4 regions of the Paenibacillus spongiae genome follow, and region 3 is predicted to be linked to each of the others. Evidence: riboswitches for the same ligand, from Rfam matches in the RefSeq annotation. Region 3 holds a riboswitch; each other region holds the start of a gene.
What was found. Region 3 has a riboswitch for cyclic di-AMP ahead of L1F29_RS00140 (resuscitation-promoting factor). Riboswitches for the same ligand answer to the same signal wherever they lie in the genome.

Region 1 (3,126 bases), 3.5 Mb from region 3:
CAGGGATGAAGCAGATTCAGAAGGGCTTTGAAGAGAATAAAGTATACACCGATGTCTTATTCTATCCTTACGACAGTCATCACTACAGAATTATCGTACGTCAAGATTACTATGTGGATTTTGTTTTGGCGTTATTGAAACATCAACTATTAGTTAGCGTGGAGTGGAGTTAGTCTTGGCTCGAAAAATAGTAAATCACACGATAAGGGGAAAGACGAATCGATGCCGGAAACAGAAAAGGCAGGCTATAAATCGATAGCTCTTGATATCGCACAAAGAATCGTAAGCGGAGAATTTCTTGTATCCAGTAAGATTTCAGGACGTTCACTCCTGGCAGGGCAGTACCATGTATCTCCCGAAACCATTCGTAAAGCCATTGGATTATTGAGGGAAGAGAATATCGTATCCGTCTCTCAAGGGAAAGAAATCACCGTCTTGTCTAGTCACAACGCTTATGAATATATAACGAAACACGATTATTTGAAATCCGTGTATTCCCTTAAACAAAATTTGCAGCTCTTGCTTCAGGAAAAACTAGCCATAGATCAGAAATTTGAATCACTCCTTACGGAGATTATTGATGCTTCTGACCGGTTGCAAAATCTTAAACCGTATAATCCCATCGATCTAAAAATATCACCGCATTCACATGTGGTAGGGCAAACGATCGGCAATCTGCAATTTTGGCAAAATACGGGTGCTACCATTATCGCGCTGCGTAGGGGAACGCATGTCTCCATCTCGCCGGGACCGCATGTTGTGTTAAGAGAAGACGATATTCTGGTTGTTGTTGGAGATGAGAAAATTTTTGAAGTGACAGGGCAATTCATAAATAAGCCTCGAATATAATCAAAATCAATGGAGCGGCAGGGGAGGAGTCCCTTGTCTATTTTTTATTCCCTTTTCTTTCGCTCAACTAGTGCATGGTTAGCATTATTAATGTTTACTATTAATTTACAAACAACTTCAATATTATCAATAGGTTGTCAGAAGGAGAGGGATCTGTTATAGTTTAATTAGTCCATTTGAAGTTCTTGCTAGTACAATTTCATATCGAACTGCTTAATTTCCGATATTCCGGAAAGCGGGGGACCCATTATCAGGGGCGAATCGATCCATGAGGATCGTAGGGAACCATCTATCCCGAGTCCGTCAGCTAACCTCGTCAGCCTTAGATGGGTCATTATTCTCTGTAGAGCGATAAACTCTGCTTGTTTCTTGACCCGTGTTAATGGGTCTTTTTTTGTTGTCATAATACATTTTGAAGGAGGAGGTTCTTATGCCACAACCGAAATACATGACGGACATCGGCAAATTGACGAATATTCCGGAGAAAGAACGGGAGAAATTGAAGCTTATTACGGACAAGTTCGTTTTTCGAGTGAATGATTATTACTTGAATTTAATTGATTGGGATGATCCGAACGATCCGGTCCGTAAGCTAGTCATTCCAAATGAGGATGAACTTGGGGAGTATGGGCGATGGGATGCATCGGACGAAGATACGAATTATGTCGTTCCAGGATGCCAACACAAGTATAATTCGACGGCACTTCTTATTGTATCTGAGGTATGCGGTGCTTATTGCCGATATTGTTTTCGAAAGCGGCTTTTCCGTAATGACGTTAAAGAAGCCGTGTCGGATATAGAACCAGGCTTACAGTATATTGCACAGCATCCGGAAATCAGTAACGTTCTACTGACCGGTGGCGACAGCCTGATCCTTGGAACCGCGAAGCTGAAGATTATCCTTGAACGCTTAAGAGCCATTGAACACGTGAAAATCATTCGCCTAGGTTCGAAAATGCCCGTATTTAATCCGATGCGGATCTACGAGGACGAGGCGTTATTGGAGACGTTTAAGGAATATTCAACACCTGAGAAAAGAATTTATGTCATGGCACATATTAATCATCCGCGCGAGATCACTCCGGAAGCCATTCAAGGATTCACGGCCCTGCAGAAAGCGGGGGTGATTCTAGTAAACCAGACACCAATACTTCGCGGTATAAATGATGATCCGAAAATCCTGGGGGAGCTGCTCGATAAGCTGTCCGAGGCTGGGGTAACCCCGTACTATTTCTTTATCAATAGGCCAGTCGCGGGCAACAACGCTTTTGTTCTGCCTTTGCGGGAAGTTTACGATATCGTCGAGCAAGCTAAAGCGCTAACGTCTGGTTTAGGCAAGAGGGTTCGCTTGTCCATGAGCCATACCTCCGGAAAAATTGAAATTCTTGCTATCGAGGAAGGTAAGGCTTATCTGAAATATCACCAATCAAGAGACGGCCACTATGGCCGATTCATGATATTGGATTGCCCCGAACAGGCGACATGGTTCGATGACCTTCCGGGGAATGAGCAATATTGGAGAAAGCCTGTGAAAAAAACAAATGCGGTAGTTTCCGTTAACACACTAGCGGATATGCCTGCGGCATCAAGAAAAGTGAAGAGATTAAATAGCAACCATTAGTTTGAATCGTGACGCGACTTCTTTACGGGACGATCCAATCGATTGCAAAGGATGCCATTCATATCGTTCTGCTAGCCAATACAAACAAGTTATAATAAGCGAGCCTAAATGGGGTCGCTTTTTTATGTTTATCGAAATATAGCGATTTAGATCGATATTTTGTCATATATTATTAATTACATGAATTTAGATGCAGTTATCTTTAATTATCTCATATTTACTTAATAGGAAGCGATATATCTTCAAGTCGAACTGGGTAGTATTCGGGAGAATAGGGGAGGAAAAAGCTGGATGAGACTGGTCAGATCCCCATATCCTTGCTGAGCGGACCTGAGCTGACGTGAAGGGCTTATATCAAGGGTGAGCCTTATTGGTTACTCATGTTATGATCATTAACGTGTTCAATAACGAATCCGAAAGGAGTGAGGAAAATTGAGGAAATGGATTCATGCTGTTCTTTGCTTAATGTTGATCGGTTTCTTGATGGGATGCAGTTCAGATGAGGACAAAGCCAACGAAGGAACTAACACGAACGAACCCGCTGCTAAGGAGACAACATTAGCCAAAGCGCAGCGAGAAGGGTATATTACCGTGGGGTTCGCCAATGAACGACCTTATGCCTATGCTACACCAGAGGGCAAACTTACCGGAGAAGC
Region 2 (3,126 bases), 1.9 Mb from region 3:
GGTACATGCGTCTTGCGGACGAACGATCCGGCGACGGCTAGCATAGCCATCATGGAGATGTACCGGCCGAAGAACATGACCAATCCGGTCGTAATGTTCCAGAACGGCGTGTTATCCGCTAGTCCTTCGAAACCGGACCCGTTATTGGCGGCCGAAGAGGTGTACTCGTACAAGACTTGAGAAATCCCATGGAAGCCCGGATTGGTTATCGAGCCGCTGCCCAGGTCGGTCAAGAAGGCTATCGCCGTCGGAGCCAGAATGATCAACGGATGCACCAGGATGGCAATGGCGAGAAGCTTCATCTCGCGCGGTTCAATCTTGCGGCCTAGAAATTCCGGCGTCCGCCCGACCATAAGCCCGCAGATGAATACCCCCAGCATGGCGTACATCAGCATATTGATCAGCCCGACGCCTTTGCCTCCGAATACGCAGTTCAACATCATCTGGGCAAGCGGGGCTATACCGCCAAGCGGCGTGAGCGTATCATGCATGTTATTGACGCTGCCGGTAGTGGCCGCGGTCGTCACCGTCGTGAACAAGGCGGATTGAGCGATGCCGAAGCGCACCTCCTTGCCTTCCATGCTACCTTGCGATGCATCGAAGCCCATGGCGTTCATCGCAGGGCTACCCGCCTTCTCCGAGAAGTAAGTGAGCGAGAGGAAGACAAGGAAGAGTGCCATCATGGCGGTGAAAATAACCCAGCCCTGCTTCGTATTCCGTGCGAAGCGCCCGAACATATAGGGCAACGATGCCGGCATCGCCCACATCATGAGAATCTCAAGCACATTCGTAATGCCATTCGGATTCTCGAACGGGTGCGCCGAGTTGACGCCGAAGAACCCGCCGCCGTTCGTACCGATATGCTTGATCGTCTCCAGCGATGCTACAGGCCCCAGCGGAATATGCTGCGTAACACCTTGCAGCGTAGTAACGACGAGGGTCGGATTTAGCGTCTGCGGGACTTGGAGCGCCACAAGAACGAGCGTCATGATGAACGAGAAGGGCAGGAAGATCCGCATGATCCCTTTCACGAAGTCTTCGAAAAAGTTGCCGATCGTCGTCCCTTTGCTCGTGATCCCCCGCACGAAAGCGACCGCAACGGCGAATCCCGTGGCTGCCGACGTGAACATCATCATCGTGATGACGGCCATCTGGGTGAGGTAGGTAACGCCAGACTCCCCGCTGTAATGCTGCAGGTTCGTGTTGGTCACAAAGCTGATAATCGTATTGAAAGCAAGCGTTGATTCCATATTTCCGTTACCGCTCGGGTTAAGCCATAATCCGCCCTGTACCCGCAGCAGTAAATAACCGATCGCGACAAGCACGACATTGGTGGCGATGATGCTAAGCGCATAAATCTTCCACGTCATGCCTTCCCGCTTCTTCAGCCCGATCAGCTTATAGATCGCCCGTTCCATGCCTCCGAATATGCGGTCCGTCCAATTCGATTCATTCGAGAACACATGATAGACATACGTGCCCAGCGGCTTTACCAGCAGCATCAGGACAATAATGACGATGACGATTTGCAAGATATCCATTGATCAACAGCCTCCTAGAACTTCTCCGGGTGAATCAGTGCATAAACCAAATACATGAATACAAGCAAAGTAAGGATAAGCGTCACAATCATGCTTCGTTCCCTCCCGCATCTTCAATCACTTTACCGCACCAGTTGGCAAAACCGGCTGCTAGCGCGAATCCCGCTGCCAGCATGACAAGCATCCCTATATCGCTCATGCTTAAATTCTCCCTATTCATCCCTAATATTCAATTTTTACCCATTCTGAGCATGAAAAAAGAAGCCTGCGGGCATGAGGAACATGACCCGTGGCTTCAACGATTCACAGCAAGGAAGAATTCTGCCGTACCCCTTAGAGGGCACAAGAAGAAACGGCTCGCACCATTCCTGGGGGCGACGTTAGTTTCTTCCATTAGACAAATTCATCCCGAGCTGCGACTGCACGTGTTAATGTTGCCTCTCCCTATACGCTTACGAGGTTAGCTGACGGATTCGGGCGCGAGAGTCGCCCTACCTGGATCAGTCTCCCATTCCAAGATTCACCCCATGGCTTCAGCAATACGCATCGTACTGCTTGCTGGCCGTTGGTTCCCCCGCTCCTTCTTCGAAATCAGAAGGACTCAGCGATAAAGACGGTTAATGCTATGACTGAAACATAACTGCTATCGGTTTCAAATCGTTCTCCTGCTCGGAGGCCTCCGAAAATGGTAAGAACAAGAAGATTCGATGAATTGAATCTTACTCCTGCTTCGAATCTCTGTAAAGCGAACCTGAAGCTGATAATACGGCTTTTCCGCTCGATTATCGCGCATAAGCAGCGCTTACATTCCTATAAATATCCGTCTTGCTCGCTCATTCGCATTCATTCTGCGCCTTTCAAAAAAAGCGGCGGACATTCGGGAAGGGATATCATCCAAAAATGCACAAAAAAGCTGTCGGATAAATCTCGACAGCTTAAAGCAGCCATTTCATCGGAATGCCTGCATGCATGCAGCGGCTCGCCTCCATAGCCTCAAGGTTCATTCCCGCCGGTCCGGCGGCAGCGCAAAGGCGAGAAGTCCGAGGAGCGGCAGAAAGCTCGACCAGGTCAGAACGCGGTCAAGTCCCCATATATCGCCCGCTTCTCCAATGATCACCGCCCCGATCGCCCCCATTCCGAAGGCCAAGCCGGTAATGAGCCCTGAAGCCATGCCAACCTTGCCTGGGAGAAGCTCCTGCGCGTAGACGACGCTTACGGAAAATCCGGAGAGCAGGATGACGCCCAGCAAGAATATAACGGGATAAATCAAGAATGATGGCAAATAAGGGAGTAGTAACGCGAACGGAGCCGCTCCCCCGATGGAAATCAGTATCATCCGCTTCCGGCCGAACCGGTCGGCCAGAATACCGCCCAAGAAGGTGCCGAGCACGCCTGCTGCCATGAAGAGAAAGATCGGCACCTGCGCCGCCCGCAGCGAGAAATCCCGGAAATCTTCCAAGTAGATTTGATAATACGTCGAGATTCCGGTTGTATACCACGATCTCGCAAATACGAGCAGGATGAGCAGGAATAGAGCAACTCCAACATTCTGGCGCACCTGCTTGGCATCCCCACTCTCCGGCGC
Region 3 (3,126 bases):
TTTGCCATACGATGTTTATCAGCCGGGAGCAGCCGTATCGGAGAAAGACGAAAAACCGCCGATTTTGCTTCTCGACCAGGAGGAGCGTTTGTCAGAGATATCGGCAAAATCCGATATAATTCGATCCATTACCGGCCTTCACCGCGGGAAATATCACCTCTATTTCCCGATGGAGAAAGTGCGTGAGAAGGCGGCGTATTTCTCGCAAGCCGTGCGTGATGTATTTGGCTTTTACTTGTAGAAAGGGGTTTGTCTTCATTGATGTTAATCGACACTCACACCCACTTGGATTCCTATAAATTCGACGCTGACCGCGCAGAAGTCATCGAAAGGGCGCGGGCTGCCGGAATCGAAAAATTAATCAATATCGGGTTCAACCGCGAAACGATTCCGACTACGATGGAATTAGCGGAACGTTATGATTTTATTTACGCCGTTGTCGGGTGGCATCCCGTGGACAGCATCGAGATGCTTCCTGGGGATTTGGATTGGATCGCCTCGCTCTGCGATCATCCGAAGGTTGTGGCGATCGGGGAAATAGGCCTCGATTATCACTGGGATACGTCGCCGAAGGATATCCAGCAGCGGGTATTCCGGCAGCAGATCGAGCTGGCCAAGCAGAAGAAGCTGCCGATCGTCATTCATAACCGCGACGCTCATGAGGATGTCGTCCGTATCCTGAAAGAAGAGCGGGCACAAGAGGTTGGCGGCGTGATGCACTGTTACTCCGGCAGCTGGGAAACGGCCAAGCAATGCCTGGACATGAACTTCTATATTTCGTTCGGAGGACCGGTCACATTCCAGAATGCGCGTGTCCCGAAAGAGGTGCTCGCCCGGGTGCCGCTGGACCGTCTTCTCATCGAAACGGACTCCCCATATTTGGCTCCGCATCCATATCGCGGAAAGCGAAATGAATCGGCTTACGTGCGGCTGGTTGCCGAGGCTGCAGCGGAAATAACAGGCAAATCTTTGGAACAAATTTCCAAAATCACGACTGAGAATGCATTAAGATGTTTTAACATTGGGTGAAAAGAGCTCTGAGAGCAAGGATTTGGGACCAATCCCACGAAAAAACTAATTTTCAATCAAGAAATCGCCAGTTTTTCGCGAGTTTATCCTTAAAATTCGTTAAAATCGTCATTAATCGCTTCTTTACAATTTGGAGCAAAAGACGGTATCATTCATCTCAGAGCTTTTGAAACATTGTATTCCTTTTCCAATATCGCTTAATCTCCAGTATGGAGAGCGGGGGAACCAAGAGCGTACGCTGAATCGAATTTTTGGCGTGTGCCTGTTGAATTCTTCTTGGGGTGAATTTATGCAGCGGTACTTTAGTTTTGTAAAGTGCCGAAGTGCGAATAGGGCGACTCTCTTGCCCGAACCCGACAGCTAACCTCGTAAGCGCAAATAGAGAGATCAACCTCGTGCATCCATTCCATGCTACCTGTATTTTGGGGAAGCCACGAAACAGATCCTCTGTCGTCGGCTTCTTTTTATTTTTGAATAATGCGTAAACTGACGACATAGGGTGTATACATGGAGGTGGGCATGAGGAAGAGCGTGTGTGCACGCTAAATCTAACTAGTCGCGTCAAATTTAATCATGCATAATTCGACGGCGGGGCTATGTAAGGAGGACCGATGAAGTGGGCCAACTCCAGCTTAAGGACACCCATGGGAAACGATCATCCAGCATGTCTTTCGCATTGCGATGGAAGCATGAGAACTTGCGTTTAATTATTCTAAGCGCTATGATCTCAATCGCTATGACTTTCATGTTTCTGGTGTTGTTGTACGGGACGGCTGACAAGCGCGTATCCGTAGTAGTTAACGGACAGGAAAACATTGTTTCAACCAAGCAATGGGTCCTTCAACGCCTACTGGATGAACAAGCCATCACGATTGGACCGAACGATAAAGTGTCCATGCCTCTGAATGGAGGCGTAAAGGACGGCGACCGTATTGTTATTGATCATGCGGTACCGCTCCAAGTGAAGGCTGACGGCAAGGTAAGAACGTTGTACACGACAGAAAAAACAGTTAGGGAAGCGATCGATCAAGCTAATATATCGGTTCGCAATCAAGATAAGGTACTTCCTGCCATGGATACGGCGGTCCAGCCGAACATGTCCGTTACGGTCGTGAGGATCGATAAGCACCTCTCACAGAATTCCTACACGGTGCCGTTCACGGTCGTCAAGAAGGAAGACCCGAATTTGCCGCAAGGCAAACAAAAGTTAATGCAGGTGGGCAAAGAAGGTACCGTTGTGAAGCGTTATGAGAAGGTGTTTGCGGACGGGAAAATGGTGTCGCATACGCTTGTATCGAAGATGACGCAAGCGACGGCCATCAATCAAGTCGTGGCAGTCGGAACGAAGAAAGAAGAGCCGAAGGTTACGGTGTTGTCCGCGAAGGCGCCGTCTGTGGCGACAATGACGAAGAAGGGCGTCACGTTTAAGCCCAAGAAAGTCTTAAAGAATGTAACGTTAACGGCTTATTCGGCAGGCGTCGAGTCTACCGGTAAGAGTAAAGGGCATCCACAGTACGGCATTACGGCTTCCGGCGCACGCGTCAAGGAAGGACGTACCATTGCCGTCGATCCGAAGGTCATTCCGATCGGCTGGTGGGTGTATATCGAAGGTATCGGTTTCCGCCGTGCGGAAGATACAGGCGGCGCGATCAAAGGCAATAAGATCGACGTTTATTTCGACAGCGAGAAATATGCGGATCGCTTCGGTCGGAAGAAGGGCTATACGGTATACGTACTGGGGCCGAAGAAACCGGAATCGATCTGATATTAGCGGCTGTGATTAATTATTATCGTATTTCAAAAGGAAATATGCCATCATAAAGGAGAGGCGACGCCTCTTCTTTTTGTATGTTTGTCTAGAGGGGATGAAGGAACGGCATGATCAAGGAAATCATCGTCGTAGAGGGCAAGGACGATACGGTTGCCATTAAGCGGGCGCTTGAAGCGGAGACGATCGAGACAGGCGGTTCTGCGGTCGGTGAAGACGTGCTCCGAAGAGTGGCGCTTGCCCAGCAGCGCAGAGGGGTTATTATCTTTACGGATCCGGATCATGCAGGCGAACGAATCCGTAAAATTGTCGCGCAGCGGGTTCCAGGC
Region 4 (3,126 bases), 1.7 Mb from region 3:
CAAACCATGCGGCGTAGAGACGATGATCAAATCATGGACGCCGACGATCAGCGCCTGCCGGTCTGCAAATACGGTATTGCCGGTAGCGTTCGGAAGCACAATGGGCTCCTCGCCATGCCGGATGTTCCCGCTTGAATCCGGGGTTAGGTGGCGTTCGAGCGCAGCCCATGAGCCGATATCGTCCCATCCGCAGCGAACCGGGATGCAGTAAATAGATTGGGCCTGCTCCATAACCGCGTAGTCGATGGAAAGCGCGGGCATCTGCGCATATGCAGCTGCCGCATCGTGCGGATGCGATCTCAGTATGTTCCACAACTGGGGCTGATAACGCTGCAGGCTGCTGGCAATGGTGGAGGGGCGCCATACGAATATGCCGCTATTCCAATATATTCCAGACTCGCGAATCAATTCCGCGGCACGGCCGGCATCCGGCTTCTCAAGAAATTGAACGACGCGGAGTACGCCTTGAGGCATATTCTTTGCCATATCGCTGGACTTATCGAGCGTTCGTAAGTAACCGAAGCCGGTTTCGGGCCGATCCGGTTCGATGCCGAGTGTTACAATCGCATCATCTAGGCAGGCTGCGGCTGCGGCCTGTTCGATAGCCGCCAGGAATGCCCGTTCATCGGAAACATATTGATCCGAGGGGACAAAGACAAGGGGCGAATCGTCGCCCTGATCCAGAAATCTTAATGCGGCAAGAGCCATACATGCTGCAGTATCCTTTTGTTCGGGTTCGATAATGTATTGATTCGGCGGCATGTCGGGGAGCTGCCGGGCGAGCAGAGGCAGGTAACGGTCGGGTACGGCTGCGTACAAGCGGCTTCCTGGCACCAGCTTGAGGAAGCGGGCGGCTGTTTCTTGAATTAAGGTCCGGTCCGAATGGAAAGGCAGAAATTGCTTCGGCATGGATGCGGTGCTCCGCGGCCAGAACCGAGTCCCTCTACCGCCGGCCATGATGACGATATTCACGCTATGAAACACCTCCGGCATAGCTAAAAAAACAGTAGAAGCCCTTAAATATACAGTCAATGTATTCGGAGCTGATCATGCTTCGGAACGGCTTATGTACTTGCATCTGCAGCGATTGGACGAATTTACCGGTAGGATTGCGCGGGAGATATATGGTATTCTCTTACGCGAGCCGAAACTTATCGTACGGGGGACTTTTGGAAACAGCGGTATACGGTTTCCTGACGGCCGTTAATTGTGGAAATTCTCCATGCTTATCAGCCGAAAACTTGTATGAATGCTGCCGTTCTTTTGCGTTCTATCGACGCTTATTGGCAGCAGGAATGCTAGGGGTGAATCGCGAATGCGGCATATACGCGGACGCGAAGGGTTGACTCCTCGACCCGAATCCGACAACTAACCTCGTAGGCCACATGCTTGAACGGATAATAGACTTACATCCGTTCGCGATGACGGAGACGAGCGTCGTGAATGACGGCGCGGATCCGTAAACCGAAGGAGGACGACACGCTTTGAAGAATTGGAATTGGAAGAAAGGCACGGCAGCGGCTGTGCTTGGCTTGACCCTATTTGCCCATGCAGGCGCCGCCAATGCGGCTACGAATCACAAGGCGGCGGACGGCGACACGTTCTGGAAGCTGTCCAAACGTTATGGCGTTACGGTCGATTCGCTCATGAAGGCGAATCCGAAGGTAAATGCGCAGAACATTTATGAAGGCTTGAACATTATCGTTCCAAGCGGCAGCACCATGAAAGCAGCGGCTGCAGCACCTGCGGCAGCGCCCGCCAGCACGATGAAGGCGTCATCCGACAGCGAGCAGCTCAACCTTGGCGGACGGATATTCAATTACACGGATGCCTTCCAGGTAAAAGCGAGCGCATACACATCCGCAGCTTCGGAGAACGGCGGCTGGGGAGCAGTGGACTACTTCGGAAATCCGCTTAAGCTCGGTACGATTGCAGTAGATCCCAAGCGGATTCCGCTAGGCAGCAAGGTTTATGTGACAGGTTACGATTATGACGGCCTGCCGGTAGGCGGCATGATTATGACAGCTACCGACATGGGCGGGGCAATCAAAGGAAACCGGATCGACATCTATGTTCCGCATTCGCAGCAGCAGGCGAGAACGTTCGGCTTCCAATATGTCGATGTCTTTGTTTTGGAATAGCCGTTCATACTCATCCTTCATACATGAAATACGGGCTTCACTCACACATAAAAACGGCGTTCATCCTTGATTCAAGGTGAACGCCGTTTGCTGTATATCACGGTTTTTCCGTTGATGCAGGGGTTATGATGATCGGGCGACAGGACGGTTCAGGAGCTCGGGCAGGGTGACGATTTGATACCCTTTGCTGCGAAGCAGACGGATGAGGCGGGGGAGGGCGTTAATCGTACCCGATAAATCTTGTCCGCCTCCGCCGCCGGCATGCTGCAGGATGATCGATCCGGGCTTCAGCGTTCGTTTAATGTTAATAATAATGCTGCTGCTGTCCAGGCTCTTCCAATCCTCCGAGTCGACATTCCAGTTTACGATAACGAATCCGTTCCGCTTCGCCCATTCAATCTGCTTCGGCAATATTTCGCCATAGGGCGGCCGGATGAGCTTCGGGCTGTAGCCGGCAAGCGGTCGTAGGACGGCATCGGTACGCAAGACCTGCTGCTGGAATTTCTGCATCGATATCTGGGTGAAAACCGGATGATTGTAGGAATGGTTTCCGATCAAATGGCCTTCTCTCCGCATCCGCCGGACGACAGAAGGATGGGCGCGGGCTCTTGAGCCGACCACGAAGAAAGTGGCCCGCACTTTATATTTGGCCAGCACATCGAGAACCTGCGGGGTGTATTTCACATCCGGTACATCGTCGAAGGTAAGCGCGACCTTCCTGACTTTGCGCGGTCCGCCCAAATAGAAGGCGCTCGGGTACATTTTCTGCAGCTGTGCCCAGGATACGGCATGCTGCGCCTGCTTGCTGCGTTTATGCCCTTTTCGGCTGCGGCGCCGATCTGTCTCCGCCGCGCTCTTCTGCTCTGCGTATGTCCCCGCCTGCTTGCTGATGGCTCCCGGAGATGTATTCGGCTTGCTATCTTCGGCGCGTTGGTCCAATTCGTCCGTGACAGAGGGCAGACAAGCTGCCGCGGGCTTTTCCTTC

Region 1: another riboswitch for cyclic di-AMP. It lies ahead of L1F29_RS15940 (KamA family radical SAM protein); the one in region 3 lies ahead of L1F29_RS00140 (resuscitation-promoting factor).
Region 2: another riboswitch for cyclic di-AMP. It lies ahead of kdpF (K(+)-transporting ATPase subunit F); the one in region 3 lies ahead of L1F29_RS00140 (resuscitation-promoting factor).
Region 4: another riboswitch for cyclic di-AMP. It lies ahead of L1F29_RS07720 (3D domain-containing protein); the one in region 3 lies ahead of L1F29_RS00140 (resuscitation-promoting factor).

The regions. Positions count from the first base shown of each region.
Region 1 is NZ_CP091430.1:3,479,825-3,482,950, forward strand. It holds gene L1F29_RS15930 (hypothetical protein) at 1-173, shown strand, start outside; gene L1F29_RS15935 (GntR family transcriptional regulator) at 223-849, shown strand; cyclic di-AMP (ydaO/yuaA leader) riboswitch at 1,050-1,186, shown strand; gene L1F29_RS15940 (KamA family radical SAM protein) at 1,280-2,470, shown strand; gene ehuB (ectoine/hydroxyectoine ABC transporter substrate-binding protein EhuB) at 2,903-3,126, shown strand, end outside.
Region 2 is NZ_CP091430.1:5,785,326-5,788,451, forward strand. It holds gene kdpA (potassium-transporting ATPase subunit KdpA) at 1-1,541, opposite strand, end outside; gene kdpF (K(+)-transporting ATPase subunit F) at 1,556-1,633, opposite strand; cyclic di-AMP (ydaO/yuaA leader) riboswitch at 1,975-2,158, opposite strand; gene L1F29_RS26125 (MFS transporter) at 2,542-3,126, opposite strand, start outside.
Region 3 is NZ_CP091430.1:26,947-30,072, forward strand. It holds gene L1F29_RS00130 (HD domain-containing protein) at 1-241, shown strand, start outside; gene L1F29_RS00135 (TatD family hydrolase) at 262-1,029, shown strand; cyclic di-AMP (ydaO/yuaA leader) riboswitch at 1,214-1,420, shown strand; gene L1F29_RS00140 (resuscitation-promoting factor) at 1,646-2,794, shown strand; gene rnmV (ribonuclease M5) at 2,908-3,126, shown strand, end outside.
Region 4 is NZ_CP091430.1:1,683,925-1,687,050, forward strand. It holds gene L1F29_RS07715 (mannose-1-phosphate guanylyltransferase) at 1-972, opposite strand, end outside; cyclic di-AMP (ydaO/yuaA leader) riboswitch at 1,133-1,397, shown strand; gene L1F29_RS07720 (3D domain-containing protein) at 1,485-2,141, shown strand; gene L1F29_RS07725 (polysaccharide deacetylase family protein) at 2,265-3,126, opposite strand, start outside.